DNA from 3 places in the Pseudoalteromonas sp. TB41 genome. Region 3 is predicted to be linked to each of the others. Evidence: predicted binding sites of a transcription regulator. Region 3 holds the regulator's gene; each other region holds the start of a gene.
What was found. The regulator sigma-54, encoded in region 3, starts transcription at its own class of promoters, with help from an activator protein. The targets are predictions, from matches to a motif close to GTTGGCACGNNNNTNGNNT.
Positions count from the first base shown of each region.

Region 1: the regulator sigma-54 is predicted to act here: its motif matches at 7,222-7,240, upstream of L641_RS0117020 (EF-hand domain-containing protein).
Region 2: the regulator sigma-54 is predicted to act here: its motif matches at 6,718-6,736, upstream of L641_RS22810 (DUF1328 family protein).

Region 1 is NZ_AUTH01000098.1:31,980-42,927, forward strand. Features, by position in the region: gene pta (phosphate acetyltransferase) at 93-2,246, opposite strand; gene L641_RS0116990 (acetate kinase) at 2,248-3,462, opposite strand; gene yfbV (terminus macrodomain insulation protein YfbV) at 3,716-4,162, shown strand; gene rlmA (23S rRNA (guanine(745)-N(1))-methyltransferase) at 4,146-4,949, opposite strand; gene L641_RS0117005 (energy-coupling factor ABC transporter permease) at 4,946-5,593, opposite strand; gene xthA (exodeoxyribonuclease III) at 5,599-6,405, opposite strand; gene L641_RS0117015 (hypothetical protein) at 6,646-7,077, shown strand; gene L641_RS0117020 (EF-hand domain-containing protein) at 7,279-7,800, shown strand; gene scpB (SMC-Scp complex subunit ScpB) at 7,952-8,542, shown strand; gene rluB (23S rRNA pseudouridine(2605) synthase RluB) at 8,539-9,408, shown strand; gene L641_RS0117035 (YciK family oxidoreductase) at 9,481-10,227, opposite strand; gene L641_RS0117040 (VolA/Pla-1 family phospholipase) at 10,435-10,948, shown strand, end outside.
Region 2 is NZ_AUTH01000026.1:66,269-77,216, reverse strand. Features, by position in the region: gene L641_RS0104485 (peptidoglycan DD-metalloendopeptidase family protein) at 341-1,654, shown strand; gene L641_RS23350 (hypothetical protein) at 1,736-1,912, opposite strand; gene L641_RS0104475 (aldo/keto reductase) at 1,969-2,940, opposite strand; gene L641_RS0104470 (sodium ion-translocating decarboxylase subunit beta) at 3,077-4,207, opposite strand; gene oadA (sodium-extruding oxaloacetate decarboxylase subunit alpha) at 4,222-6,003, opposite strand; gene L641_RS0104460 (OadG family transporter subunit) at 6,016-6,261, opposite strand; gene L641_RS22810 (DUF1328 family protein) at 6,783-6,956, shown strand; gene L641_RS0104450 (hypothetical protein) at 7,004-7,195, shown strand; gene L641_RS0104445 (YcxB family protein) at 7,366-7,833, shown strand; gene csrA (carbon storage regulator CsrA) at 7,889-8,080, opposite strand; gene L641_RS0104435 (aspartate kinase) at 8,171-9,388, opposite strand; gene alaS (alanine--tRNA ligase) at 9,395-10,948, opposite strand, start outside.
Region 3 is NZ_AUTH01000035.1:7,731-18,678, forward strand. Features, by position in the region: gene L641_RS0105415 (KpsF/GutQ family sugar-phosphate isomerase) at 1-35, shown strand, start outside; gene kdsC (3-deoxy-manno-octulosonate-8-phosphatase KdsC) at 36-587, shown strand; gene lptC (LPS export ABC transporter periplasmic protein LptC) at 584-1,138, shown strand; gene lptA (lipopolysaccharide transport periplasmic protein LptA) at 1,128-1,667, shown strand; gene lptB (LPS export ABC transporter ATP-binding protein) at 1,664-2,389, shown strand; gene L641_RS0105440 (RNA polymerase factor sigma-54) at 2,724-4,223, shown strand; gene hpf (ribosome hibernation promoting factor) at 4,250-4,537, shown strand; gene ptsN (PTS IIA-like nitrogen regulatory protein PtsN) at 4,542-4,994, shown strand; gene rapZ (RNase adapter RapZ) at 5,014-5,856, shown strand; gene L641_RS0105460 (HPr family phosphocarrier protein) at 5,881-6,153, shown strand; gene mgtE (magnesium transporter) at 6,293-7,651, shown strand; gene L641_RS0105470 (YgiQ family radical SAM protein) at 7,739-9,922, opposite strand; gene L641_RS0105475 (SRPBCC family protein) at 10,212-10,760, shown strand; gene L641_RS0105480 (TIGR03899 family protein) at 10,729-10,948, shown strand, end outside.

The sequences.
Region 1 (10,948 bases), on a different contig from region 3:
AGCTTGGGGGTTGTGAGGTATAAATAGCCTAACCAGTTAATTATTAAATAAAAAATGGCTAGGCTATAAAAAGGGCATGTTAATTACAGGCCTTAATTAAGCGCTTCTACTTGCGCCGCCTGAATGGCTGTTAAAGCAATGGTATACACAATATCGTCAACTAATGCGCCACGGCTTAAGTCGTTAACAGGTTTGCGCATCCCTTGTAACATAGGACCAATACTGATCAAATCGGCACTTCGTTGCACTGCTTTGTAGGTGGTATTACCCGTATTTAAATCAGGGAAAATAAACACGGTTGCTTTACCGGCAACCGGGCTATCTGGCGCTTTTTTAATAGCTACACTTTCCATAATGGCCGCATCGTATTGCAATGGCCCATCGATAATGAGATCTGGGCGCTTTTGTTGGGCAATTTTTGTTGCTTCGCGGACTTTTTCTACATCAGCGCCACTGCCCGAATTACCCGTGCTGTAACTTATCATTGCTACACGAGGTTCTATGCCAAATGCGGCAGCAGAATCGGCAGATTGAATTGCAATATCGGCTAGTTGTTCAGCATTAGGATCAGGGTTAATAGCACAGTCACCATAAACAAGCACTTGATCAGGCAATAACATAAAAAACACTGATGAGACTAATGATGAACCCGGTGCGGTTTTAATCAACTGTAAAGGCGGGCGAATAGTATTGGCCGTGGTATTGACTGCCCCTGAAACCAGCCCATCGACTTTCCCTTGTTCTAGCATCATGGTGCCCAGTACCACGTTATCTTGCAGTTGTTCCTTTGCAATAACGTCAGTTAAGCCTTTGTTTTTACGAATCTCAACCATAGGTGCCACGTAGTCGTTAATAATACTAGTTGGCTCTATTACAGTCACATGCTCGTTCAGTTCAATCCCTTGTTGCTCCGCAATGCGTAATATTTCATCGCGATCGCCAAGTAAAATTGTTTTAGCTATGCCGCGTTGGCCACAAATAGCAGCGGCTTTAATGGTACGAGGCTCGTTACCCTCAGGCAACACAATCGTTTTATCCGCTTTACGGGCTTTATCGGTTAATAAATACCTAAAGGCAGGGGGGGATAACTTGCGGGTTTTCCCCACACTTTTTGCTAATGTGTCCAGCCAATCAGAATCGATATGTGCAGCGTTATGATCTTTTACTTTTTCTATGCGTTGTTCATCGTCGCTAGGCACTTCTAGGTTAAAGTTATGCAGCAATAAAGAAGTGCGCCAGGTATCGCCCTCGGTTGCCAAAATTGGCAGACCAGTTTGCATAGCTTGTTCGCATAGCGCCATAATGCGCGGCTCAGGTTCAAAACCACCGGTAAGTAAAATTGCACCTAGTTTTGTGCCATTCATGGCCGATAAGCAAGCTGCAACGAGTATATCTGAGCGATCGCCTGGGGTTACCAATAACGCACCTGGCGTAAAATAATTTAAAATATTGGATACCGTGCGGGCACAAAATGTAATTCGTCTGAGTCGGCGGTGCACCATATCGCCTTCGTTGATAATAGTGGCTTTTAAATAGGCACTTAAATCTTTAACACGTGGGGCAACCAGTTCAAAATCCCACGGAATAGTGCCGAGTAACATAAACGGGTTTTTTCTAAAAATAGGTAAAGAAGCTAAGCGGTTTAATTCGTTATCAAGCGCTTCTGGCTTATAGGTATCGACTAAATCGGCGCGAGCTCGACCTTCCTCATCAAGGGGGGCGTTTACTTTATTAAAAATACAGCCAAGCACGCGAGGGTGGTCAATGCCACCATAGTTGCCAGCGGCTATTTCAAGTCGGTCTTCAATTTGAGTAATGTTGTAATTGCCAGGGGTAAGTACAAAAACGATATCCGCCCCTAAAGTTTGTGCGATTTCGCGATTTACTCTCCCCGCATACGGTTGGCGACGAGTAGGCACCATGCCTTCAATAATAGCCACTTCATCATCGTTAATTTTACTTTGAAAACGCTCTACAATTTCTTCTAGCAGGTCATCGCCTTTGCCATCGCCAATCATTTGCTCGGCGTAATCCAGCGCAAATGACGTGGGTGGATCAATAGGTGAGCCTTGGGTAACAATTTGTGTTGACTTTTCTGGGCCTGTTTCACCCGCGCGTGGTTGGGCTATAGGTTTAAAAAAATTAACTTTAACAGTTTTTTGTTCCAGCGCCCTTACCAAACCCACCGATACTGAGGTTAAACCAACCCCAGTAGAAACGGGGATCAACATAATACGACGAGCCATATTATAACTCCTTGGTGATGTTTGCGGCATCAAGTGCGATCACCCATTCTTCGTTAGTGGGCATAACAACCGCTTTGCTACGTGAATCAGCTGTACTAATTAACCCAGCTTGGCCAAAACGTGCGTCAAGGTTTGCTTGTGGGTCTAAATTAATACCTAAAAAGGCCAATTGTTTAAGTACTTTATCACGGATAATATCGGAATTTTCGCCAATACCGCCGGTAAAAATAACTGCGTCTAGCTGTTGCAGCGGGACCATGTAAGCGGCTATTTGTTTTGCGAGGCGGTAACAAAACATATTAAGAGCCAGCATAGCTTGCTGGTTGCCTGCAATAGCTGCTTCTTCTATGGTGCGACAATCGTTAGACAACTCGCTTATGCCTAATAAACCACTTTTTTGATTGAGTAAGTCATCAATTTGCTGAGCAGTGTAATCGAGTTGCGTGGTCAAAAAGTTAAATAGGCCCGGATCAATGTCGCCACAGCGCGTACCCATAATAAGCCCTTCAAGCGGGGTTAACCCCATACTGGTATCAACACTTTTGCCATTTTTAATCGCACACACTGAACAGCCGTTTCCTAAGTGGGCGCTAATAAAGTTACTGTTTTCAATAGGAAGTGCCAACAACTTCGCAGTTTGTCCTGCCACATAAAAATGGCTGGTGCCATGAAAACCATAGCGCCTAACACCAAAGTCTTTATAAAGCTGATAAGGAAGGGCATAAAGATAAGCGACTTCATCCATCGTTTGATGAAATGCCGTGTCGAACACGGCTACTTGCGGTAAATTTTTAAATGATGCTTGCGCTGATGAAATACCCAGTAAGTTAGCGTGGCCATGCAAAGGTGCTAGCGTAGCTGATTGCGTGATACCTGCAATAACGCGTTCGTCAATTAATACTGATTGGGTAAAATGCTCACCACCATGCACAACACGATGACCAACAGCAACTAGTTGCTCATCAAGATTGTGATCTTTTATTAAATCAACCAGCGTATCAATGGCATGCGCGTGTGCCTGATTAGCAGCAAGTTTAATGGTGGTCTTTTCTCCCTTAAATTTATATTTTATTGAGGGAGCATCTGCACCTAGGCGCTCAGCTAAACCTGAAATAATGTCTTTTCCTGTGTTTGCATCAATAATTGCAAACTTTAAACTTGAGCTTCCACAATTAAGTACCAAAACATGGTTTGGTTTTTTTGGGAGAGTTGGCATAGATTCATTTTCCATTTAAATATTAATCAGTACACTTGGTTGATATATAAGCATTGTAAGCTTAAATGGGTGTAGACTAAAGTGTAGTTGACTTTATTAAAAGGGCTTTGTGGAATTCTTTCTATAATTTATGCTTTTTGTGAGTTTTACTAATGAAATTAAGCATTTTTACCGATAAAGTGAGAGTTGTGTTACACTTTTATAAACAAGATGCTTTTACAAGTGTTAAATGCCGTGATTGTGAGGATTTATAATGCAAAAAAGTGTGATATCACAAGTTCAATTAGGGCGCGCTTATGCTAAAACATGGCCTATGCGTAAAGAGGTCGCGCCATTATTTGCCGAGTTTAAAGTGATCAGAGCAACCGAGCTTGCGATTACAGTAATGCCTATTTTAGCCATGCTAACTTTGTTTTTTCAGCTTAATTATTTAGGCCCTGATTTTTTACCTCAAGCTATTGCCAGTAGTCTATTTTTTATCTCCTTGCCGTTACAAGGGCTTTTATGGCTAGGTAAACGTGCGCAAACAGAATTAGAACCCGCTATGCTGCAATGGTACAACGAGTTGTTTACAAAAATGATCGCCAACGGTTACGACGCACAAATGGGGAAAAACAAGCCCCGCTATTTGGAGCTTGCTGAATTGTTAAAAGACATGTTTGATAAAATGGATAAAACCTTTACTAAAGAGCAGTTTTAACAAACTGGCTAATATAAAATGACAAGGTAACCTTATGATGCTGTTTTTGTTCAAGTGCCTGCCAATGCTCGGGTCTGAACTTCCATGCAAAGGGTGTCATCATTATTAAATTTCTTACGTCGCTAAATGTGAGTGACATTTGCTCTGTAATGAGCTGTTGCGATGATTGTTTAAAGCCTGTTGGCGTAGCAACTTCAGTATGTTCATTTACCGTATTATAGATATATTTCTTCAACTCTTTGAGGTGCATAGGCCCAGGGCTTGCCACCACTAAACAGCCATCCTCTTTCACAAGGCGAGAAAGTTCATCGTCAAACAAAGGTGCAAACACGCTAATTAACACATCAGCAAGGTGATCATTAAAGGGCGCGTGGCTTATTGATGCCACGCTAAATTGACATTGTTTGTATCGTTTTGCTGCGTATTTTACCGCCGACTTAGATATATCAACACCATACACAGTAGCTTGCGTGTTATTTGCTATAGCATGGGTGTAAAACCCCTCGCCACACCCTAAATCAATCACTATATTTGCATTGAGCGGTTTGACTAAATTAGCTAAGGCTGTCTGTAAAAATGCATAATGGCCTTGCTCTAAAAAAGAACGCCTTGCTTGTACCATTTCTAAAGAGTCACCGGGCTGTTTAGAGTTTTTATTTTGCACGGGGAGTAAGTTTACATAGCCTTCTTTGGCAAAATCAAAGCTGTGGTTATTATCACAGCGTAATGTTTTTTCATTAAGTGCCAATGGAAGTTTGCAAATAGGGCAATGGTAATGAAGACTCATGAGCCTAAATAGTCCTTATCAAAAAAAGTTTTTACCCAGTGCGGGCGATAGGTGATCATAACAGTTATTGCCATACCGTTTAGCATTGCTTCAGGAAACGCTAAAATAGGACTGAGATAAATGTAGTTTTCTGTTAGCTGATGCCAATTATATTCGCCAATTGCGTAATAAAAAACACCCCCGAGTATAATGTTAACGCAAGCAACGACACCAGCCGTTAAAAAGCTACAAACAAATATATAGATAAAAAAGTGCCGCGCTAAGTAGTGGTAACAAAGCATAAATACAAAGTAGCTTAATAATACTGGAAAAAACGCACTTATTAGTAATTTTACCGCAATCAGCTCGAATGCTACTTGTCCAAAAGCAGTTAGCAGAGCTGTTGCTAATACACAACTTAAAATAGCCAGACGCCAGCCTAAAATCAGTGTAACAGCAGTAATGCCCAATATATGAAGATCAAGACCAGGTAAAATACCGGCTTTTATACGCCATAGTAAAGCGAGCACCAGCGCGCAGGCAAAAACGCCGGTTTGCCTAGCTGGCGTATTAAATAAATTGGCGTATGTTGATTTATTAACACTTAAAAAGCCAATAACAATAACACCAATCCACAGTAATGCCTGTAATTGCACGCTTAGCATAATCGTTAATTAAACTCAGACCAAATAGGGGCATGATCTGAAGGCTTATCGATAGCACGTAATTCGTAATCTATACCGGTGTCGATACAGCGAGCTGCTAAGTCATGCGTTGCCAGAACCACATCAATCCTTAGTCCACGATTATCAACAAAACCCTTAGAGCGGTAATCAAACCACGAGTATTGATCGTTAGTTTCTGGGTTTTGCTCTCTAAAGGTGTCTTTAAAGCCCCAGTTTAATAACGTTGCTAGCCATTCACGCTCAACGGGTTGAAATGAACATTTTCCGGTTTTTAACCAGCGTTTTGCGTTTACCTCACCAATACCAATATCTAAATCGGTTGGAGAGATATTAATATCGCCCATTACAATTACATCTTGATCAGGCGTGTAATGACTATTTAGGTGAGTCATTAAGTCTTGATAAAATTGACGTTTATAAGGGAATTTAGTTTCGTGGTTGATGTTATCGCCTTGCGGGAAGTAGCCATTCATGACATGCAGTTCACGGCCATTTTCTTGCTCTACGGTAACGCTGATCATTCGCTTTTGCGACTCATCTGTGTCGGTGGTAAAGCCTTTTAATACCGACTTAGGCTCTTTTTTGCATAACATTGCCACACCGTAATGCGCTTTTTGTCCATGAAAATAAACGTGATAACCCATTTTTTGTACATCGTCTAGCGGAAACGCTTCATCGTGCACTTTGATCTCTTGAAGACCAATAATATCTGGCTGGTGTTTATCAATAATAGCTTGTAACTGATGTAGGCGAGCACGCAGGCCATTGATATTAAAAGAAATGACTTTCATAAAGTTTACCTTCAAATTTATTTTCATTGTTAGCCAAATTGTATCAGTATTTGGAGCGACATAACATGATTGAAACGAGAAAATAGCTGCACAAATGTTGATCAATTTTTGCTTAATGTTTAAACATTGTAAATGCAATATTAAATAATAAAATAAATAAAATATTCAATTGATATGTTAAAAGTTGTCTATATAATGCGCAAAAATCGTTTGTTTAACTCGTTCAAATAGGACCACCTGATGAAAACTCAATTACTTTTAGCCGCCTCTCTTTTTGTTTCTGTAACTGCTACTGCGCAAAGCAATACGTATTACAGCCAAGACAACAAATTAGAGTCTAATTTATGTGTTGTAAGCGCTAATGAGGGGTTTTCGGCTGCTCGTAAAATGGCAGCAAAGCACGGTGTATATTTATCGCGTTATTCAAAAAGTATCCTATGTAACGGTCAAGACATCCGTGACATTGCAAAAAAAGAAGCAGCAACGCAATCAGTTGTGTCTAAAGTAGAAGTATTTGCAAAAGATTCACACCAAGAAACACAGTTATGTATGACTGCATTAAAGCAAGGCTTACAACCAGTACGTAAGCAAATTGGTAACTTAAATTCATTAAAGTGTAATGGCCAAAGCGTTACTGATTTTGTTAAGCGTTACCAAAACGCTGCAATCTAAATTACCGTATTAGATATAAATAGCTCGGTTCTTACCGAGCTTTTTTTTTGCAAAAATTACCAGAGTAGCTTGCAAAAATTGCATTATTAAATATCGTAATAGAAGTTGCTCTTGGTTAATTGTTTGATTTTAATAGTTTATTTTCTTGGCATCGTATTTGTATTACTAGATTTGAAATTTATTAATACAAGGATACGTCTGATGAAAAAATTAACGATAGCTTCTACTGTTTTAGCCGCATTGAGTTTAGCCGCTTGTTCTTCAAATCAAGGTTTAGAAAAAATCGACAGTGATTTTGCAAGCTTAGATAACGACAGCGATGGCTTTATTTCTAAAACAGAAGCCGACGATGATAGTATTTGGCAGCACTTTTCAAATATAGATACAAATATGGATAATCAAATAAGCCGTAATGAATATGATGCTTATATGCAGCTAAATGCTGGGAAAGTTGCTACAGATAGTGAAGTGAGTGAGTCTGCATTTAAGGCTGATATTGCGAAGTTTGATAAAATAGAAAATGACTTTAAAAGCTTAGATAATGATAGCAACGGTTTTATTTCAGTTTCTGAAGCTGACGATGATGATATTTCAAATCATTTTGGCTACATGGACAGCAATAAAGATAAACGAGTAAGTAAAAAAGAGTTTAATAGCTATATCCAAAAGCATGGTGATTCTGTTGCAGAGGACGATGCGCTTGAGCAGTTTAAAAATAGCTAAATTTCATTATTAAATACACTTGATACCAAGCCAGTGTTTTTCACTGGCTTTTTTATACCTATAAAATGTTATTTTATTAATATGTTTTCCTAGTTTGCCGTTGTTCTGTCATAATAGATGGCTGTGTGTGTTTATTAACTTTAGAGTGATTATGGTTGGTCGGCGAATTAGTGATGAACAATTAATTGAAATCATTGAAGCGGCGATTTTTGTGGCAGGCAAACCCGTATCAAAACGTCATCTTAAGGACACGGTTTTAAACGACTTAGCAATTTCTATGGCGCGCATTAATGATGCTGTAGAGGCCATTCAAGTTCACTATCAGACGCGTGGAATACGTTTGGTTGAGGTAGGCAGTGGCTATCGTTTTCAAGCGTGCAGTAGTTTAAGCCCATGGTTGAGTAATTTATGGCAAGAACGTGCCCCTAAATACTCGAGAGCTTTACTCGAAACCCTGTCGTTAATTGCATACAAGCAACCCATTACCCGTGGTGAAATTGAGCAAGTGCGGGGTGTAGCAACTGGCTCAAATATTATTAAAACTCTGCTTGAAAGAGAGTGGATTAAAGTAGTTGGGCATAAAGAAGTACCCGGTAAACCGGCACTTTATGCAACGACTAAACAATTTTTAGATTATTTTTCGATAACGGGACTTCATGATTTACCCGCATTGCCAGAGCAACAGCAAAGTAAAATTACCCAGTTATTAAGTGATCCTTCTGTGAGAGAACCATCCGAATGAGTATACAAGGTGAAAAGTTACAAAAAGTCCTAGCCCGTGCAGGCGTAGGCTCACGCCGTGAAATGGAAAAATACATTGATGCAAATCGTGTGAGTGTAAACGGTAAAGTAGCTAAGTTAGGCGACAGGGTTGAAGAAACCGATTTAATTCGTGTTGACGGCCATACCGTTAAAATAGAAGAAAAAGCAGACAGAATTTGTCGTGTAATTATGTATAACAAACCAGAGGGTGAGTTAAGTACGCGTAAAGACCCTGAAGGCCGTAGAACCGTTTTTGACCGCTTACCTCGTATTGATGGCGATCGCTGGATAGCAGTAGGCCGATTAGACGTTAATACCTCAGGCCTAATGCTGTTTACCAATGACGGTGAATTGGCAAACCGCTTAATGCACCCAAGCTATGAAGTTGAACGCGAATATTCAGCACGTGTATTTGGTGAAGTCACTGACGAAACAATGAAAAACTTACTACGTGGCGTAGAACTTGAAGATGGCCCCGCAAAGTTCACTGGTATCAAGCCTATGGGCGGTGAAGGTATTAATCGTTGGTATAATGTAACGCTTAACGAAGGTCGTAACCGTGAAGTGCGTCGTTTATGGCAATCACAAGATGTGGAAGTATCACGTCTTATTCGTATTCGTTACGGTAAATTAGAGCTTGATAAGCGTGTACCGCAAGGTGGCTGGATTGAGTATGATTTAGATACGGTTAACTATTTACGTAAAACAGTAAAGCTTGGCAAAGAAACACAAACTAAGCTGTCGGTTATTCCTGAAAAGCGTAAAGACAAGCGCGCTAAAATAAACCAAATTCGCAAGGCGGTTAAAAAGCACAATCAACGTGTAAAACCGACTAAACGTAAGTAAATACGCTACTAGCTACTAATAAAATAATAAAGCCGCTTTTTATAGCGGCTTTTTTACGTTTAAAACTAAATATTACTTTTTAGCTTGTGCGTCTAACGATTGGCCATTGATATTTTTTGAGTCGTCGCTCATTAAATACAGGTAAGTTGGCATTAAATCTTCAGGTGTTGCTAGTAAATCACGGTTTTCACCTGGGAATGCACTTGCACGCATTGATGTACGGGTTGCGCCTGGGTTAATACAGTTAACACGGATTGGCGTTTTTTCAACTTCACACGCCCATGTTTGCATCATACCTTCTACTGCAAATTTAGAAATTGCATAAGGTCCCCAAAACTCTCTTCCTTTACGACCGACACCCGATGAGGTAAATACCACTGAGGCACTTTTTGATTTACGCATAACAGGGAATAGCGCTTTAGTGATCATCGCTTGTGCAGTGACGTTTACTTTCATGACGTTTTCGAATGTTGATGAACAAAAATGCTCTAACGGCCCTAAAGTACCTAAAATACCCGCGTTATTTAATAGTCCATCAAGGCGGCCAAATTGACTTTCGATCGTTGCGGCTAAATCACGATAGTTCTGCTTAGTTGCACCTTTTAAGTCCATAGGCACAATCGCTGGCTGTGGGTAGCCTGCATTGACGATTTCGTCATACACACATTCTAGTTTATTAGTTGTTTTTCCTAATAAAATAACGGTTGCACCATGTTTAGCATAGGTAATAGCTGCGACACGGCCGATACCATCACCTGCGCCTGTGATCAAAATTACTTTGTCTTTAAGTGCGTTTTCAGTTGCTTGATAGGTATGCATAAAAGTACCAATGTTTAAATTTTTTTTGATTTTAACATAGCAAATCGACAAGTAATCGAATTTATTACAAATTTAGGTGGCGAAACTAGAAAGTTTACGTTAAGTTTAACTGGTCTAATGTCTCATTAATATACTAGCTACATTATTTTAACTTAATTACACTGACTATAAACACACTATAAAAATAAGATTTGTGCGGAGAACACTATGAAAAAAATGCTACTCTCGCTCTCAGTTGCAGCTGCATTAGCAGGCTGTGGCGGCGGAGAAACGTTAGAAGATGTTAAAAACGATTCGGTTACAGTTATTCCAAAAGCTACGGTAAAGTTTGACCCTGCAAATGGTGTAATTTCGGTTCCTAATGATTTATTAATGAGCGGTACGCTTGATGGCACACTCAATATTCCTGGGGAATTAAATGACGAGAATGTTTCTATCTCTCGAGCTGAATATGCAGATCCGCAACTTGCACTAGGGGCACTTGATGGCTGGTCTACGCAAGTTCCTTTTAAAATAGATTTAACGTTTCCACCGGGCATTAGTCTAGATGAAACGTCTGCAGCTTCACCAGGCTCAGTACGTATTTTTGAAGTGATCATGGGTGCAAGCCTAACCGATGCTGAATGCTCGCAAGCACCAGCCGGTGCTGCATGCAAATTAGTAGGCGAATTGACCTTTGGTGTTGATTTTATAACCCGAGCATCTGGCGACGCGGTTGCTG
Region 2 (10,948 bases), on a different contig from region 3:
CAACTAAAATGCAGGGTGTACGTTCTAAAAGGGGATATAAACGAGCGATTAATAATACGCCAAAAGTGTTTATCACAAACTAAAAACAGTTTACAAATTAATCACTTCTCGTAATTAAACCGTTTTATAAGCTAATTTAACATTATGATGAAAAAGCAAAGTATCCAAGAATATAAAATAGTGTAACAGTTCAACTTTAAACACAAACAGCCTGAATACCCTATGATTTTAGCCTAATTTAACTCGAGTTTAAATCTACAAAATACTAGTATTCACAGATTATTCGTTATATCCTGCAATATAACCTATTTATTATCTTGACAGCAGAAAAAGGCACGTTATGGTTCACGTGGTTAACACGCTCCCCAAAAAACACAAAATGCTTATTCTAGGTTTGGTTTCTGCTATTGTTGCCTTAGCCTTTCTTCCTTCTGAAAAAGCCACTGCATCCAAAGACAATAGTGAAAACACACTAGAAATTGGTAAGCGCTATGAATTACAAATTAAAGTAGGTGAGAACGAAAAACTCACTGACCTTAATTCAGAGCAGGCAGCACAAAAACTTCCAGAATATGATTTTGTCGATCACCAAGTTAAAAATGGTGACAACTTAGCGATTATTTTTAAGCGTGCCGGTTTTTCTGCGCAAACGCTGCATAAACTTGTAAACACCAACGCTGAAACACGTAAGCTAACTAAAATTCACCCAGGTGAAACGTTAAGCTTTGCTACCGCCGAAGACGGTTCATTAGCTCAATTACGCTACGTTATTTCTAAAACGGATACGCTATTCGTCACACTTAATGACGAAGGCCAATACGACACCTCAATTGACAGCAAAGAAATAGAAACACTGAGCAAAACAGCCGGTGGGGAAATTTCAAGTAGCTTTTGGACCTCTGCAATTGCAGCAGGTTTAAGTGAACGCCAAATCATGAACTTTGCCGATATATTTGGTTGGGACGTCGATTTTGCTAACGACATTCGCAAGGGTGATGAATTTGGCTTAATTTATGAGTCTCATTTTGTTGACGGTGAGTTTATTGGCACCGGTAAAATTATTGCCGCTGAATTTATAAACCAAGGTGAGCGTTACACCGCTATTCGTCACACAGACGGTAACTTTTACACCCCTGAAGGCCGTAGTATGAAAAAAGCCTTTTTGCGTGCGCCTGTTAATTTCAAATATATTAGTTCAAGCTTTAACCCTCGCCGCCTACACCCTGTTACAGGACAAGTGAAAGCACATCGCGGCATTGATTACGCTGCACGCACAGGCACGCCAGTTGTATCATCGGGTAATGGTAAAGTAATTAAAGCAGGCTATAGCAAATATAATGGTAATTACGTATTTATTAGCCATGGTACTCAATATGTTACTAAGTACTTACACCTTAACAAGCGCTTAGTCAGAACAGGGCAAAAGGTAAAACAGGGAGAAAAAATAGGTACTGTTGGCTCAACTGGTCGTGTAACCGGTGCGCATTTACATTATGAGTTTTTGGTTAACGGCGTTCACCGTAACCCTAAAACCGTAAAACTACCTAAGTCTGAACCATTACCTCGTTCAGAGCTTGCTAAATTTAAGCCTATTGCTGATAACTTTATCGCGCAACTAGAGCGTAATCGTGAGCTACAACTAGCACTTAGATAACCACTTCACTGATTAAATAAAAAAGCCTTTGTTGGGGTTACCCGCAAAGGCTTTTTTGTGTGTGATATTTAAGTTTCAATCTTAATTTACAAGTACATAAATTAGCTGCACAACCAAAGATATCATGACTAATGGCCAAATATACTTGCTGTATTTGGTAGCACCCTCTAGCCCCATTTTACTTTGGTACTTTTCTAGCAAAGGAATAATGATCACCAAAGCAATCACTAAGCTAATTAAAATGACAAATATATTCATATCAACACCTTTGTATTATACCAATTCGTTTAAATAATATTGAAACGGGTATTAACTTACGGCAAAGCGCAGCCTTTCGCGCTAATATATAACTCATACCAATGCTCTCGACTTAAGTTAATATTAATTGCATCACTCGATGCCTTAATACGATCTACATTAGTTGTGCCTATAATTGGCTGAATCGATGCAGGATGGCGAAGTAGCCATGCCAATACAATAGCTTCTGCACTTGTGCCATATAAAACGGCAAGCTTACTAACTAAAATACTCGTGTTTACATCCGCTTGTGACGCTTTTGATAGGTCACCGCCTGAGTATAAACCTTGGCACAAACTGCCCCAACTCTGAATTTGAATGTCATGCTCACGACAATACTCAACACACCCTGGGGTAAAGTTAATATCTTTACCATCGGCATTACCTACATAAATGCCCTCATCAACCCACTGATGTTTTTGTAAACTGGCCTCTATTTGATTTGCCACAATTGGCATATCTAAAGCGCGCTGCAAAAACCTTATTTGATGTTGAGACATATTAGAAACTGCAAAATGACGCACTTTGCCACTTTCTTTTAAACAGCTAAATATTTGCGCAACTTCCTCCACCTCCATTAATGGATCGGGGCGATGCAACATAAGCACATCTAAGTAGTCGGTATTTAATCGTTTAAGTGAGCCCTCAACAGAACGCTCAATCCAATCAGCAGAAAAATCATAACGCTGCGGGTTTTTCTCATCAGCAAAGCGAATACCACACTTAGACTGAATATACATTTGTTCTCTGAGCTCAGGACGCTCAGCCAACGCTTTACCAAAAACGTGCTCAGCTTTGCCTAAGGTATAAATATCAGCGTGATCAAAAAAGTTAATCCCGCTTTCAAATGCTGCGTCTATGCATGAATGAGCTTGCTTTAAGTGCCCACTGTTGATGGCGTCTTTATTCCAAGCACCTCCTAAACCCATACAACCAAATACAAGCTTACTAACCTTGGGTAAATATTTTGCCAGCGGAGTGTGTAACATTTGACAGCCCTTTTAAAAAATGAAGAGTGATTACTTTAAACAAAAAACCCTATACAAGAAACCGCTTAATCTAAAACATTAAATTTTAGGCAAAAAAAAGCGCAGTAAACTGCGCTAATGGTTGGATTAAATATTACTAGCCAACAAGTGCTAATAAAATACCTGCAGCAACAGCACTTCCCAGTACGCCAGCTACATTAGGCCCCATGGCATGCATCAGTAAAAAGTTGTGCGGGTTATTTTCAAGACCGACTTTATTAACTACACGAGCCGCCATAGGAACAGCCGATACACCCGCTGCACCAATTAATGGATTAATTGGGGTTTTTGAAATTTTATTTAAGCCTTTTGCCATAAATACACCTGAGGCCGTACCAATAGCAAACGCCATTGCGCCCAGCACTAAAATACCAATGGTTTCCACTGTTAAGAACTGCTCGGCAGCAAGCTTAGAGCCTACCGCTAGTCCTAGAAATATGGTGGTTATATTAATAATTTCGTTTTGAGCACTGTTACTTAGCCTATCGACCACACCCGACTCACGCATTAAGTTACCTAAACAAAACATACCAACCAGTGGAATGGCGGCTGGTAAAAAGAGCGCAGTTAAAGTGAGTACCATCAGCGGAAAAATAATTTTTTCCTTTTTTGATACTTTACGCAGTTCTGGCATTTGAATTTTACGTTCTTCAGGCGTTGTAAACGCACGCATGATAGGCGGCTGAATAATAGGAACCAACGCCATGTACGAGTACGCAGCCACTGCTATAGCACCTAATAAATCAGGTGCCAGCTTTGACGCTAAAAAGATAGCGGTTGGCCCATCAGCGCCACCAATAATGGCAATTGCTGACGCATCTTGTAAACTAAACTCAAACCCTGGAATAAAGTTAAGTAAAATAGCCCCAAATAAGGTAGCAAAAATACCAAACTGCGCCGCAGCACCTAATAACAACATACGCGGATTTGCAATTAAGGCACTAAAGTCAGTGAGCGCGCCCACTCCCATAAATATTAATAACGGAAAAATTCCGGTATCAATACCTACATAGTAAACATAATAAAGTAAGCCACCAGGGTCAGATAAGCCCGCCACAGGAATATTAGTTAAAATAGCCCCAAAACCAATGGGCAGTAATAGTAGCGGCTCAAAGTTTTTAACTATAGCTAAAAATAATAACAAACAACCAACGGCAATCATGATCAGCCCAGGAAATGTAAAGTTAGCAATGCCTGTGGCATGCCAGAGGTTTAAAATACCATCCATCCTCTAATTACTCCTTAAGCTAATGCAATCATTGCATCGCCGGTTGACACTGAATCACCTTCAGAGACAAGCACGTCTGCAATTGTACCGGTATGCATGGCGCGTACTTCGGTTTCCATTTTCATGGCTTCCATAATAATCACCACATCACCTTCATTTACTACCTGACCTGGCTTTACTTTAATTTTAAAGATATTACCGGCAAGTGGCGCATTAAGAGTTTCACCTGAAGCAACTGATGCCGACTGTGGAATATGCTCAGAGTCTTTTAGCGTCACCTCTTTAAGCTCACCGCCTTGAGCAACCACGACATCGTATACTTTGCCATCTACTTTAACGCTGTATTGCTCAGCCTTAACGCCTTTATTGTTTGCCGCTGATTTTTCAGGTGCTTTATTGGAGCTATCATCAGCGCTAGGAACAGGTTCAAATGCGTCAGGGTTATTGCGGTTTTTAATAAACTTCAAACCAATTTGTGGGAATAAGGCATACGTGAGCACATCATCAATTTGCTCATCAGCAAGCGTTAAGCCTTGCTCTTGCGCAAGTTTACTTAATTCAGCCTCAAGCGTTTCAAGTTCAGGTTTGATCACATCTGCAGGGCGACAGGTAATTGCTTCGCTGCCATCAAGTACACGCTCTTGAAGCTCTTTATTCATTGGTGCAGGTGTTGAACCATACTCACCTTTTAATACGCCAGCAGTTTCTTTGGTAATGGTTTTATAACGCTCACCAGTGAGTACATTTAATACCGCTTGAGTACCAACAATTTGTGAGGTAGGTGTAACGAGTGGAATAAAGCCTAAATCTTCACGTACTCGTGGAATTTCAAGTAATACTTCGTTTAGTTTATCAGCAGCGCCTTGCTCTTTAAGCTGATTTTCCATGTTAGTTAACATACCACCTGGCACTTGGGCTAATAAAATTCGGCCATCAACACCTTTTAAACTGCCTTCAAACGCAGCGTACTTTTTACGTACGTCTCTAAAGTAAGCTGCAATTTCTTCAAGGTGGTTTAAATCAAGCCCAGTATCACGCTCAGTACCTTCCACGATTGCAGCAATTGTTTCAGTTGCTGAATGACCATAAGTCATACTCATAGACGATACAGCCGTATCGAGCATATCAATACCGGCATCAATCGCTTTTTGATACGTTGCGGTACTTAAACCCGTTGTTGCATGACATTGCATGGCAATAGGAATTGAAACCGTTTCTTTTAAGCCTTTAATCAGTTTTTCTGCATCGTAAGGCTTAAGCAATCCCGCCATATCTTTAATACAAATTGAATGACAACCTAATTCTTCAAGCTGCTTAGCAAGTGTTAGCCACATATCCAATGTGTGTACTGGGCTTACCGTGTAAGAAATCGTACCTTGGGCATGCGCGCCTACTTTAACCGCCGCTTTTATGGCAGTTTCTAAGTTACGTACATCATTCATGGCATCAAAAATACGAAATACGTCTACGCCATTTTTGTGTGCGCGCTCAACAAACTTTTCAACAACATCATCAGCATAATGGCGATACCCCAATAAGTTTTGACCGCGAAGTAACATTTGCTGGGGTGTATTTGGCATCGCCTTTTTAAGCGCGCGAATACGCTCCCACGGATCTTCGCCTAAATAACGAATACATGAGTCAAAGGTAGCCCCACCCCAAGACTCTATAGACCAATAACCTGCGTCATCAATTTTTTTTGCAATAGGTAACATGTCGTCTAATCGCATGCGGGTAGCTAAAAGCGACTGATGTGCGTCTCGAAGTACGAGTTCTGTTATTTTTAATTTAGCCATGGGTATGCTCCTCTAATTATTATTTGTTTTGTACTGAGCAATGGCAGCACTAATTGCAGCGATGTGCTCATTTGGCACACCTTGAGATTTAAAAGATGGTGTTCTCTGTGATACTTCAAGTTCTGGCTGAGAAAATTTGCTAGCCAGCTTAGACATAACTGTCACTGCACCAATCAATAAAGAAAGAAATACAAACACACCCACCATACCGGTTAGCATTAAATTGCCTGCAGTTGTGAGCAAAGCCCCTATATCCATAATTCTCCCCTGTTCAAAACTGAATACATAAAAAGTCGATTTATTTAAATAAATATTCACCAATAGTAACAAAAACTATTCTTTTGTCTACACATTGTAAATTGGTAAAACCAATTAATCTAAAAGTAACATATCACCAATAAGGTTAACACCACCTAAAATAGCTTATTTAACCTATATATATAGATGTTAAAAATGTTCGTTATAAACAAAGAATATATAAAAACCCTAATATTCTGTAAAAATACATAAAAATATACCTAATGAGCTAATCCACTAAAAACTGCCAAAGCAAATGTTAATTGGTCTTACCAAAATAACGAATGTAAAAACTATTTATTATCTCATCAGACACCACTGTGAATAAGTTACAGATAAAACCGTAAAAATTACCAACCTAATATAAAGCCAAACTCAAAAAATAAATTAAACCATTGATTTAAAACAAAATAAAACATTGGCATATTACTCGCTTATATAAAAACAACACTTTAACACTTAGATGAATCAAGGAGATGACAATGTTACGCTGGACAATTACATTTTTGGTGATCGCACTAATCGCAGCCGTTTTAGGATTTGGTGGTATTGCAGGAGCCGCAGCAGGAATTGCTAAGATCATATTTTTTATCTTTTTAGTTTTACTGGTTATTTCACTTGTCTCTGGCGCTTTACGTGGTAAAAGCCCCAGGTAGATAAGAAACAACGAACTTTTTTAAATTTATATACAAGGAATTACATTATGAAATCATCAACACTTAAAGCAGCAGCTATTGGCCTATTCGCAAGTGCATTTATTATGGGTTGTGAAGACAATCATGCAGAAGAAGCCGGTGAACGCATCGACGAGGCCGTGACAGATGTTCAAAATAAAGTAGAAGATGCCTGTGAAGAAGTAAAAGAAGGTGTCAACGCTGAAGAAACAAATTGCTAATTCAGCCCCCTTTTTAAAAAGCGACCATTCGGTCGCTTTTTTTGTGTTTAGTATTAGTCGCCAAGTTGCTACCCATTAATTATAAACTCTGAACTATTAATTCTTTTTAAGCTGCGCATTTACCACATAGCTTGCTAAAATGATAAAAAATAGCTTTTAAGTATAGATGCATGGTATTTACGACAACCTATAAACTCGATAAACCTTACTTTTATGAATGCTTCGACCAATCGCTGCCTTATAGTAAACGCGCGCAACCTAAATATTTTTTATTAGCACTGCTTGTTGTATTGGGATTATTTGGTATTTATGGTTTAGGAGATCATTACCTAGGTACATTTTTGCTGATGCTAGCCCTACTCGAATGCATCGCCTTTTACTATCGCCGCCCATGGTGGGTTACCAGGCAAATGCTAAGCAGAGCGTCTGGTTCTGAAGTCACTCTCACCTTCGACGAAGACGGAATAAAATCAACCAATCATTACAAAAATTACCAGTTAGCTTGGCACGACATTAACGAAATTATTACTACAGATTGTGGACTATTGTTAAAAAGTAAAAGCGGTATGCAATACATTTCTAAGGCAATACTCGACGAAGAAACGATTGATTTTATAAACAAAAAAGCCACTCAATGAGTGGCTTTTACAAATGTCATAGTTATATTAACTAGCACATTTTATACTATGTTGATTAAGCATTGCCCGGGTTAGGGTTAGACTTTTCAGCTTGTATGCGCATGTAAATTTCTTCACGATGAACTGATACGTCTTTAGGTGCGTTAACACCGATACGAACTTGATTTCCTTTAACACCTAGAACTGTAACGGTTACTTCGTCACCAATCATAAGGGTCTCGCCTACTCTACGAGTTAGTATTAGCATTCTCTTGCTCCCATGTTCCAATAAAATTATAAGATTCCGCACAAACATTTTAATTAAAATTAGACTAAAAAGTAAGTAAAAACTCTCAATCTATTCATTTTCTGTTAAAAATGTCTTATGTAATGCACGAACAGCCAGCTCTAGGTATTTTTCATCTATTAAAACTGAAATTTTGATCTCTGAGGTGGCAACAAGCATCACATCAATGTTTTCTTGTGCTAACGAATCAAAAAATAAACTCGCTACCCCGGAATGAGATTTCATCCCCATACCCACCGCTGACACTTTCGCCACATTGGTCAATCCGTCAATTGCCTGTGCGTCAAATTGCTGTTGCTCAGCCGTTAACAAATCAAGTGCGTTTAAGTAATCATTTAAATGCACAGTAAAAGCATAGTCGACTTTTTCAACTTTATGATTAATTTGATTAATCATATCTATTTCGATGCCATTATCAGCAAAAAGTTTCAAAACTTTTGCAAGATGTTTGGTGCCTTGCGGCATTCCATGCACCTTAATTAAGCACTCATCTCGATTAAATGCAATACCCGACACAACGTTACTCGCCACGTCGCTCTCCTCAAAACTAATTAACGTGCCTTCATCGGGTTTAAAGCTAGATAACACCCGCAGAGGGACATTGTGTTTACCAGCAGATTCTACAGAGCGAATATGTAACACTTTAGCGCCTAAACTTGCCAGCTCAAGCATTTCAGCAAAGGTAACATGACTTAAACGTCGTGCGTTAGGTTCCACACGCGGGTCTGTAGTATATACGCCATCAACATCGGTATAGATCTGACACTCATCGGCTTTTATTGCACCAGCAATTTCAACCGCTGAGGTATCGGTGCCACCACGGCCAAGCGTGGTCACGTTGCCCTCAATATCGCGCCCCTGAAAGCCGGCAATAATAGCAATACGGTTATGTTCAAGTTCATGTTTTAAACGCGTTGCCGCAACTTCTTCTACACGGGCTTTACCGAACATGTTATCGGTTAATATATTCACTTGATCGGCTAGTAAGCTTACCGCTGAATGGCCGCGTTTAATAATGGCCATCGCTAATAAAGCGATAGAGACTTGTTCACCGGTACTCAGTAATACATCGAGTTCACGACTACTCGGGCGAGAGTCGATTTGTTTGGCAAGATTAATTAAGCGATTGGTTTCTCCCGACATTGCCGAAAGCACCACCACCACTTGGTGGCCTTGTTGCTTGGTTTTAACAACAAGGTCGGCGACCGCTTCAATACGCTCTATTGAGCCTACCGAAGTGCCGCCAAATTTTTGAACTATAAGTGCCACTTAAGCTTAAGTACGCTCAGTTAACCAAGCTGTTACGCTATCAAGTGCTGCAGTTAAATTTTGTGGCTCAGAACCACCCGCTTGCGCCATATCTGGACGACCGCCGCCTTTACCACCGACTTGGCCTGCCATGTGATTAACTAACTCACCCGCTTTTACTTTGCCAGTTAAGTCTTTAGTTACACCCGCAATTAGGCTTACTTTGTCGCCGCTGGCAACACCTAAGGCAATAACACCTGAGCCAATTTTATTTTTAAGGTCATCAACCATACCGCGAAGCGCTTTTGATTCTGTGCCCTCAACGTTGGCCACTAACAATTTAACCCCGTTAATTTCAACCACTGAATCAAGTAACGATGCACCTGCCGCACTGGCTAGTTTATCGTTAAGCTGGGCAACTTGTTTTTCAAGCCCTTTCGACTTTTCAAGCAAGGCAGTTACTTTTTCAAGCACTGACGCATTGTCACCTTTTACAAGCGCTGCAACATCAGCTAATTGTTGCTCTTGCTCGCTTACAAAAGCAATTGCCTCTGCACCTGTTACCGCTTCAATTCGACGAACACCAGCAGCAATACCGCTTTCAGATACAATTTTGAATAAACCAATGTCACCCGCACGCTCTACGTGTGTACCACCACAAAGCTCGATTGAGTAATCACCAATAGTCACAACGCGTACTTCGTCATCGTACTTTTCGCCAAACAGTGCCATTGCACCTTTTGCTTTAGCATCATCAATTGCCATTAGCTCAGTGTTAAGAGCAAAGTTACGACGAATTTCGTCATTCACTACGCGCTCAATTTCGCGCAGTTCTTGTTTGGTCACCGCTTCAAAATGTGAGAAGTCAAAACGCAGACGATCTGGCTGCACAAGTGAGCCTTTTTGCGATACGTGCTCACCTAAAAGCTGACGCAGTGCTTCATGCAAAATATGCGTAGCGGTGTGATTTTTCTTAATGCTGTCACGGCGCGCATCGTCAATAGTTGCATCCACTTTATCGTTAACGCCAATACGCCCTTGAACTGTTCCATGGTGAGCAAAAGCATTACCCAGTTTAGTGGTATTAGTCACCACAAACTCACCGCCGGCTACTGTGATTGTTCCGCTATCACCAATTTGGCCGCCTGATTCAGCGTAAAACGGAGTACGGTCTAAAACAATAATACCTTGTTGACCATCTTCAAGTAATGATACAGCTTCGCCACCAGCAAAAATTTCTACCACTGTGCCACTGTAATGAGTGCTATCGTAGCCTTTAAAGTCAGTGTGCTTGTCTGATTTTAATTGGTCATTGTAATCAGCCCCAAACTTACCCGCTTGTTGCGCAGTTTTACGTTGTACTGCCATGCATGCTTCAAAACCTTGATGGTCAATCGTCATCTGGCGCTCACGCGCAACATCGGCTGTTAAATCAGCAGGGAAACCATAGGTATCGTAAAGCTTAAATACTAAGTCACCCGGGATCACATCCCCGGTTAAATCACTTAAGCTTTCTTCTAAAATAGCTAAACCACGCTCAAGCGTTTTACCAAACTGCTCTTCTTCAATACGTAGTACTTT
Region 3 (10,948 bases):
ATATGCAAGACTTACTTAAAGCGGGAGTGCTATAAATGCAATTTGAAGATCTCTATCAACCGCTAAGTGATGATGCAAAGGCGCGCGCAAAAAAAGTAAAGCTATTAATTTGTGATATTGATGGTGTATTTTCTGATGGCCGTATTTACCTTGGAAACCAAGGTGAAGAACTCAAAGCATTTAACACCAAAGACGGATTTGGTATCAAAGCCCTGATTAACAGCGGTTTTGAAGTCGCCGTGATCACCGGGCGCCATTCTCATATAGTGCAGCAACGTATGAGCAGTTTAACCGTACAACATATATATCAAGGCCAAGAAGACAAACTCATAGCCTATCAAGAATTAAAACAAAAATTAGCGCTTAGCGATGAGCAAATTGCTTATATAGGTGATGATGGCCCAGACATGCCAGTAATGGAGCAAGTCGGTTTTGCGGTTGCCGTAAACGATGCTCATCCACTTATTAAACGTTTATCACATTATGTAACCCAACTGCCCGGCGGTTTTGGTGCGGTAAGAGAGCTGACAGACTTACTTATGCTCGAAAATAACAAGCCACTAACTAGCCAAGGAACGAGTTCATGAATGTAGCGCGCATTATACTGAGCGTTTTATTCATAAGCTGTATGGTTTGGCTCTGGTATCCTTATTTTACTAAGGTTGATATAACTGCAAGCGAAGAAACACAAGTTATTGCTAAGCCTGATTATACCGCTATTGAGTTAAAACAAACGGCTTATAATGAACAAGGTAAAGTGAGCCATAAGGTAACTGCGGTAAAAATGGAGTTGTATCAACAACTCGGTTTTACCTTTTTTGAAAAGCCTATATTCACTTTATACAACGAGCAGCAAACATGGCGTATTAACGCCGATGAAGCCACACTCTACGACGACCGTCAACTGGTGTTAGAGGGTAATGTAACCGCTCAAAATTTAGTAGATAACGCCATGATCGATACGATCACCGCCCAGACCATCAATGTTGATATAAAACTATTAACCATGCAATCACAGCAGCCTGTCGTTATTACAGGACCTAATTTAAAAATCACAGGTAAAGGCCTTGAGGCCGATTTAAAAACCGAGGTGATTAAACTTATTAACCATACGCGAACCCTATATTATGACCAATAACCTATTTAAAATTTTAATTGTTCCCTCACTATTAATTGCTTTTAACAGTAATGGCGCTGAACCTGCTGAAGCCCCCGCTGCTAATCAAATTTCAATTAGTGCAGATAAGCAAGAAGGTCAATTAAAAGAAAACGTAGGCATTTTTGAGAAAAATGTTGAAATTATTCATGGTAATCGCCGTATCACAGCTGACCGTTTAGAAGTGCACAAACGCGATGACCTAGGCGATAACAAACAGTTATTAATTGCCACAGGCAGCCCTGCATATTTTGAAGAAACACAAGCTGATGGCACCATAATGAGTGCCAGTGCTAATGAAGTGCGTTACGATGTATCGCTGCGTTTTTTAACCTTAATCGGCGATGCAAGCATTGCTCAAGCAGGTCAAAAAATAACAGCTAAAAGTATCACTTACGATATCGAGCAGCAGTTAATTAGCGCAGAAAAAGACGAAAACTCAACAGACCGTGTACACACTATTTTAGTCCCTGTTGAAAATAAAAAAGAAGATGATAAAGGCCAACCATGAGCACATTAAAAGCAGAGCTATTAGCTAAAAGCTACAAAGGTCGTGAAGTTGTAAAAAACGTTGGCCTAGAGGTTGAAGCTGGCAGTATTGTGGGGTTACTTGGCCCTAATGGTGCAGGTAAAACCACCACTTTTTATATGATTGTAGGCCTTGTCCCTAGCGATAAAGGCAAAATATCAATTGATGATAAAGATATTACTTTATTACCGATGCACAGCCGAGCGCGTTTAGGGATTGGTTATTTACCGCAGGAGTCGTCTATTTTTAGAAAGCTGACTGTTTATCAAAACTTAATGGCTATCTTAGAAACACGTAAAGAATTAAATAAACAACAACGCGAAGATACCTTAAATAATTTACTTGATGAATTTAGTATTCAGCATATCCGCGACAGCCAAGGTATGGCCTTATCAGGTGGTGAACGTCGCCGCGTTGAAATTGCTCGCGCGTTAGCAGCAAACCCTAAATTTATCCTTTTAGACGAACCCTTTGCGGGGGTTGATCCTATCTCAGTATTAGATATTAAAAAGATTATAGAGCATCTTAAAAACCGTGGCATTGGCGTACTTATTACAGACCATAACGTGCGCGAAACACTTGATGTTTGTGAAAAAGCCTACATAGTTTCTCATGGGGAGTTAATTGCATCAGGCACTCCTGAATACGTATTAAACGATAAAACAGTACGCGATGTTTATTTGGGCGAGCAGTTCAAGCTCTAATATGTGTGTTATTCCACTAAGCATCTGCTAAGATTAATTATACTTAGGTCTGTTGACCTTTCAAGGTTGAATTTGCAGCAGTCTGTTTGGTATTTAGGCAAGGCAGAGCCTATGTGGTGTGGTATTCCCCATAAATAGGCGATAACGCAGCATCAATGCCAAACAGGCGCTGCCCTTCGGGTTCTGCCTAGGGACGATTTACTCTTTGTTGCTCGGTTTTGACTTAGCCCACTAGGTTACAAACCTCGCGCCGCAATTAAACCGCCCCTAGTTTGAACAAATTTTAATCCGTAAAGGTCAACAGACCGTAATTTAAAAGGATTGTTAGAGATACATGAGGCAATCATTACAGCTGCGCATGGGCCAGCAACTTACAATGACTCCACAGTTGCAACAAGCAATTCGCTTATTGCAACTCAGTACATTGGATCTCCAGCAAGAAATTCAAGAAGCACTCGATAGCAACCCCTTGCTTGAAGTTGAAGAACATGATTACAGCGAAGACACTGCAGGTAAAAACGAACAAAAAGCCGATAACGATGACTTAACGCTAAGTGCCTCAGCTGACGATAAACCTAGCGAGTATGAGCAAGATAGCGGCGAAGCAATGACCAAAGACACCATTAGCGATGATATGGCTATGGATGTTACTTGGGATGAATATATGAGCGCTGCGCCTGCCTCTTCATCGGGCCCAATGCCAGAAGATGAATCTATTTATCAAGGCTCTTCGACTGAAACGCTGCATGAGTATTTAATGTGGCAACTTCAACTGACGCCGTTTAGTCCTACCGATGAAGCGATAGCTATTGCAATTGTAGAAGCTGTGGACGACTCAGGGATTCTAACCCTTAGCTGTGAAGAAATATTAGAAAGCTTTAACCAAGAAAACGACGGCGAAGATGAAGTTGAACTTGACGAAATAGAAGCGGTATTAAAGCGTATTCAACTATTTGATCCAGTGGGAATAGCCGCGCGTAGTTTACAAGAGTGCTTGTGTATTCAGCTAAATCAATTTGATAAAGACACACCTTTTTTAAACGAAACAAAAATGATCTTAACCGATCATATTGATTTACTTGCTGCACGTGACTATCGCACGTTGATGAAAAAAACAAAGCTTAAAGAAGATGAGCTAAAAGAAATCATGACGTTGATTCATACGCTCAGCCCAAAACCGGCAGACACTATTGTTAGAGAAGAGTCTGAATACGTTATTCCTGATGTGTCGGTTAAAAAAGTTAAAGGTCGTTGGGTAGTTGAATTAAACCCAGATAGCATGCCTAAGATCAGAGTAAATAGCCAATATGCAGCTATGTCGCGTACGGTTAAATCAAGTGGTGATAGCCAGTTTATTCGCTCGCACTTACAAGAGGCTAAATGGTTTATAAAAAGCTTAGAAAGTAGAAATGACACGCTACTTAAAGTAACCAACTGTATTGTGCAACAGCAACAGGCCTTTTTTGAACACGGTCCTGAGGCTATGAAGCCTATGGTGCTTAACGATGTGGCTGAAATGGTGGAAATGCACGAGTCGACTATATCGCGTGTTACTACGCAAAAATACATGCATACACCACGTGGCATTTTTGAGCTTAAATATTTCTTTTCAAGCCATGTAAGTACTGAAAATGGTGGCGAATGTTCATCAACAGCAATACGTGCATTAATTAAAAAATTAATCGCTGCAGAAAACTCAGCTAAACCATTGAGTGATAGTAAAATTGCAGATATATTGGCAGAGCAAGGAATTAAAGTAGCGAGGAGAACCATTGCAAAATATCGCGAATCTCTAGCTATTCCCCCGTCTAATCAACGTAAAAGTTTGATTTAAGGCGTACAACAAAGAGGAAAATGTTTATGCAACTGAATTTAACTGGTCGCCATGTAGATATTACCGACTCGCTTAGAGACTACGTAAATAGTAAATTTTCGAAGTTACAGAGGCACACTGATCACATAACGAATGTGCACGTTATTCTCGATGTAGAAAAACTAAACCAAAAAGCTGAAGCAACCGTTCATGTTAGTGGCGCTGAGATTTTTGCCTCTACTGAGCATCAAGATATGTATGCCGCTATAGACTCGCTCATTGACAAGCTAGATCGTCAAGTAATTAAACACAAAGAGAAACTTGCTCGACACTAACACTATGAAACTAAGCTCACTTATCTGTCAGGACTGCAGTAAAGCTGCGGTCCTTTTTAATAGTAAAAAAAGAATTTTAGAATTTATCAGTGAATTGGCTCACAATAAGCTGCCCTATTTAACACAACAAGATATTCTTAATGCATTAACTGCAAGAGAAAAGCTTGGAAGTACAGGCATTGGCCGAGGCATTGCTATTCCACATGGTCGCATGAGTGGAGCTCAAGAGCCCCTTGCTTTGATTTTAGTGAGCGAAACAGCTATTAATTTTGATGCGATTGATAACCGACCGGTTGACATTTTTGTCGCGTTAATTGTTCCCGATGGCGATAATCAGCAGCATTTGAAGATGCTAGCCACGATTGCTGATAAGCTCAATGATAAAGAATTTTGTAAACAGTTACGCGCCGCCAAATCGGATAGCGAACTATATCAGGTTATCGTCAGTCAATCGTAGTAATAAAGAAAGGTGATAAATGGAATTAATAATTATAAGCGGTCGCTCAGGGTCAGGTAAATCTGTGGCGTTACGCGTTGTGGAAGACTTAGGTTATTATTGTGTAGACAATATTCCTCTTAATTTATTACCATCATTAGTGCGCAGCGTTTCCGACAGTTATAATAAAATTGCTGTGAGTGTTGATGTGCGTAATCTACCTAAAGAGCAACAGCAATTTAATGAAATACTCGAATATTTACCTGGTTTTACTAAACCAACGGTATTTTATTTAGACAGTGACGATCAAACATTAATAAAACGTTTTTCAGAAACGCGACGTCTCCACCCTTTATCTATTGATTCTTTGCCGCTTGATTTAGCCATAAAAAAAGAAAAACAACTGCTTGATGTATTGATTAATCGTGCTGATTATATGATTGATACCACAGATTTAAGTGTGCATCAGCTTGCTGAATCTATTCGTGAAAAAATACTCGGAAAAAAAGATAAACAACTGATCATTACCTTTGAGTCATTTGGTTTTAAACACGGCATCCCTAAAGAAGCAGATTACGTATTCGATGCCCGTTTTTTACCAAACCCGCATTGGGAGCCTGAACTTAAGCCACTTACGGGGCTGGATCAACCAGTAAAAGACTACCTAGCAAGTCACAGCATAGTGCAAAAATTTACATGGCAAATTCAAACATTTGTGCAAACATGGCTGCCGCATTTAGAACGAAATAACCGCAGCTACTTAACCATTGCAATTGGCTGTACCGGTGGGCAACACCGCTCTGTTTATTTAGCGCAAACCATTGGTGAAAGCTTTGCAATGAGTCATCCTAATGTAAAAATTCGCCATCGAGAACAAGAATAAAATCAAAGCTTGCGAGAACATGTCATGCGGTTAGAAAATACATTTTTAATAAAAAACAAATTAGGATTACACGCTAGAGCGGCGACAGTATTAGCTCAGCTTTCTGTGCAATTTGATGCCACAATCACTTTATTTCAAGATGACAAACAAGCCGCTGGCGATAGCGTGCTGGCACTTATGTTACTCGAAAGCAGCCAAGGCAAAGAAGTTAAGGTGGTATGCGAAGGCCCCGACGCTGAGCCTGCACTTAGCGCAATAGGTGAACTCATCGACCAACGATTTAATGAGCAAGAATAAAAAAGTTCATTATTAACTCATCATCCTAAGCTTAGGTTAATAGTGGTTGAGTTAGTTTGCTCACATAAAGTAAGATAAACTAAAATTGAATAGCATTTATACCCTTCCAGCATGTAATACAATTTAATTAAGGACGCCAATGCCTGAAGCTTTAGAACAAGATATTCCACTACAACAACTAAAACAGGTGACTAAGTCACTAAATAGTGGTCAATTTGTTCAAGTTAGACGCATGCTGGCAAAGACGGCGCCTTGTGATACCGCACTTCTTTTAGAATCATCCCCGCATAAAATTCGCCGTATGCTCTGGCAGCTCGTTGATCCTGATGTACAAGGTGATGTGCTTGAAGAGCTTTCTGAAGATGTACGTTTGGGCATTATTGCGCAAATGGCACCCGAGCACATTGCTGCTGCAACCGAAGACATGGGCCATGATGACTTAGGGGAAGTACTACGTAGCCTACCTGACACCGTTTATAAAGATGTTGTTAGCGCTATGGATATTCAAGATAGAGAACGTGCAACGCAGGCTTTATCGTATCAAGAGCGCTCTGCTGGCGCATTGATGAATATCGATACCGTTACTATTCGCCCCGATGTGACTCTAGATGTGGTACTGCGTTATATTCGCTTACGCGGCGAATTACCTGAGGGTACAGATGACTTATATGTGGTTGATGAAAATAACTGCTTTTTAGGCGCCCTATCGCTGAGCACTTTATTAACCAACCCCCCTGAAAAAATTGTTCATGATTTAATGGATGAAGACTGTGAGTCTATTCCTATTTCAATGGATGAGAGCGAAGTTGCACAATTGTTTGAGCGTCATAATTGGATATCGGCACCGGTTGTTGATGACAACGCACACTTGCTTGGGCGGATCACCATTGATGATATCGTTGATGTTATACGTGAAGACGCTGAGCACAGTTTACTGGGTTTAGCGGGTTTAGATGATGAAGAAGATACCTTTGCACCTGTGTTGAAAAGCTCTAAAAAGCGCTCAATTTGGCTGGGTGTAAACTTACTAACTGCATTGCTGGCTGCAATTGTGGCGAGCTTTTTTGAAAACACCTTAGCTATATTACCAATTCTTGCTGTGCTCAATGGCATTGTCCCGTCAATGGGTGGGGTTGCAGGCAGCCAAACCTTAACTTTGGTTATTCGCGGTATCGCGGTGGGTCATATCAACCAAACTAACCAACGTTTTTTATTATTAAAAGAACTCGCTATCGGTGCGATTAACGGTATGGTTTGGTCTATCCTAATTGCCGGTGTTGTTGCGCTTTGGCAATGGGATTTCAAACTCGGTGGTGTTTTAGCGTTTGCTATGTTTATGAATTTAGTTGCAGCAGGTATTGCGGGTGCTAGTATCCCACTATTGCTTAAAAAAATGAAAATAGATCCAGCACTTGCAGGCAGTGTGGTACTAACCACGGTAACTGATATTGTTGGTATATTTGCCTTCTTAGGTACTGCGACTTGGTTATTGATTTAATCTTTTTATAAACGTTTTTAAACAAAAACACCGCATCAATACGCGGTGTTTTTGTTTAAGCCGATAGTTACTTTACATAAGTTAAGGCTACTTAGCGCGCTGGCGATTACCACCTACCTTAGGTTTAGTGTTGGCTTTTTTAAACTGGCTAAAGCCAGTATGACGAGTAAGCGCAGGACGACCGCCCTTGTTACCTTTTCCGCCTTTGGTTTGTCTTTCATCTCGTCCTTCTTCAGGGACTAAACAGTTAGGCCCTTTACCAATAAGCTTGGCTTTGCCCATGTTACGCAGGGCTTCGCGGATCATTGGCCAACCGGCAGGATCGTGATAGCGTAAAATCGCTTTATGCAAACGACGTTGGCGCGCTCCCTTAGGCACAGGTACTTGCTCCGTATTATTTTTAATATTACGTAGCGAGTTCATTTCTGTGTGGTAAATGGTGGTTGCGTTGGCCATCGGTGATGGATAAAAATTTTGTACCTGATCAAGCTTAAAATCATTCGATTTCAACCATAAAGCCATGTTTACCATGTCTTCATCTTTAGTCCCCGGGTGAGCAGAAATAAAGTATGGAATTAAATACTGCTTTTTACCCGCTTCTTTTGAGTACTTATCAAATAACGCTTTAAATTCATCATAGGCGCCCATACCTGGTTTCATCATTTTTGATAATGGGCCATCTTCTGTGTGTTCAGGTGCTATTTTTAAATATCCACCAACATGATGGGTTACTAGCTCTTTAACGTAACGAGGATCACGTACTGCAAGGTCATAACGCACGCCCGAAGCAATTAAGATCTTTTTGATCCCTTTAACCTCACGCGCCTTTTTATATAAGTCGATAGTGGGTGTGTGATCGGTATCCATATGCTTACAAATATCAGGATACACACACGACAAGCGACGGCACGTACTCTCTGCTTTTTTACTGGTACAACGCAGTTTGTACATATTTGCAGTTGGCCCACCTAAATCAGAGATAACCCCAGTAAAGCCCGGCACTTTATCTCTAATTTGTTCAATTTCTTCGATAATCGATTCTTGAGAACGGCTTTGTATTATGCGCCCCTCATGCTCGGTAATAGAACAAAACGAACAGCCGCCAAAACAGCCGCGCATAATATTTACCGACGTTTTAATCATATCGTAAGCAGGGATTTTATCATCGCCATAACTTGGATGTGGTATACGCTGGTAAGGTAAACCAAACACGTCATCCATTTCCTGAGTTTCAAGCGGATAAGCCGGCGGATTCACCCAAATAGAACGATCGCCATGACGCTGAAATAACGCCCTTGCACAACCTGGGTTGGTTTCTTGATGTAAAATACGTGATGCATGGGCATACAAAGGCTTATTAACGCTAACCTGCTCAAATGCCGGCAGTTTAACGTAAGTTTTTTCCCACGGCTTAGGACGAGCAGGCTGGATGGTAATTGGTTTTGCAGCTTCTGCTTGTAAATCGATGCCGGCTTGCTTAAATTCTGATTTAGCACAGCCCACATCATCCGCGCCATAAGGATTAGGAATAGGGTCTATTTTACCAATTTTATCAATGGCTGTTGAGTCACTGCCACGCCAACCAGGTAAAGGCTCTTTACGAATAACTGCCGTGCCTCTAACATCCTGTATGGTATCGATGGTTTCACCGGCAGCGATACGATGCGCTACTTCAACTAACGGGCGTTCGGCATTACCATAAATTAAAATATCGCCTTTAGCGTCAAATAATACGCTACGACGTACTTTTTCTTGCCAGTAATCATAATGAGCAATACGGCGCAGACTGGCTTCAATGCCCCCTAACACTAATGGCACATCTTTGTAGGCTTCACGACAGCGTTGTGAATAAATGATCACTGCGCGATCTGGGCGTTTACCGCCGACATTTCCTGGTGTGTATGCGTCATCATGGCGCATTCGTTTTTCAGCGGTGTAACGATTGATCATCGAGTCCATATTACCGGCTGTAATACCAAAAAATAAGTTAGGCTTACCCAATGCCATAAACGCATCTTTAGAGTTCCAATCTGGTTGAGCAATAATACCCACTCTAAAACCTTGCGCTTCTAGCACTCGGCCAATTACGGCCATCCCAAAACTAGGATGGTCTACATAAGCATCACCGCTAATAATAATAATATCGCAGCTATCCCAGCCAAGCGCGTCCATTTCTTCGCGTGTTGTTGGTAAAAATGGAGCTGTGCCATAACACTCAGCCCAATACTTGGGGTATGAGAATAAGGCGCGTTCAGCTTTTAATGTGCTCATAAAATTGGCCGTTCAATAACAAAAGGCGCGAATTATACCCTATCGACATCCCCGTTGATATAGCACAAAATGAAAGCGCTGATTAAAAATTGTTTACCTTTATTGCATTACTAAAACTAATAAATCATCTAAACTTATTACGGCTAATGTCTGCTTTTGGAATAATACAAGGTAGATAAAATAGATCAAAAGCAACCGTGACTTCGTTAAACTATTAAATAATTAATAATTGATAGACGCTGTAAATTAAAATAGATGAGGAATACCTATTAAACTACTTAAAAAAATAATGCAGTTTTCAATCATATTGCTTCTGGTTTTTGTTGTCGTTGGATTATTGTTACCACAAAATTATCATGTGCAAAAAAGTATAAAAATTAATGCACGCGCTCCCGTAATAAAGTCATTAGTGGAGGACTTTACCCAGTGGTATAAATGGTCGCCGTGGCAACAAATAGACCCTAATATTAAGTTTAATATTGGAGAACCGAGCTCTGGCGCAGGAGCCTACCAATCTTGGGAAGGTAAATGGGGCAAAGGCGAAATGACAATATCGTCATTAAGCGATAATGAAGTTGTATTTAGTGTGTTATTTAATCAAGAGCATATTATCACTAGCAAATTACTATTTAGCCCGCACACAAAAACCGTCACGTGGCATATAGAAGGACAAGCAACGATGCCGCTTATTTCTGGGTACGTTGCTATATCTGCTGAAAATATATTAGGTAATATAGTGACCCTAGGATTAAATAACCTAAAAACGGTCGCTCAACTCAGTGATGCACAAGCAATAATGGAAAGCCATGACAGTCAAAACCGCACAAGCCAGGATTAAACTTGCCAATATTATTGAGTCACTGCTAGGTTACTCGGTCACAAAAGTGAGCAATACGCCTGCCATTGATGAAAAAACCTATAATCCTCAAGGTAAAGCCAAATCGCTTTATAGTATTAATAGCGAGCATTCAATTTTAGCGCGTGCTCAAAAACGACAAGACTTACTACTGATTAAACAGCAACAAA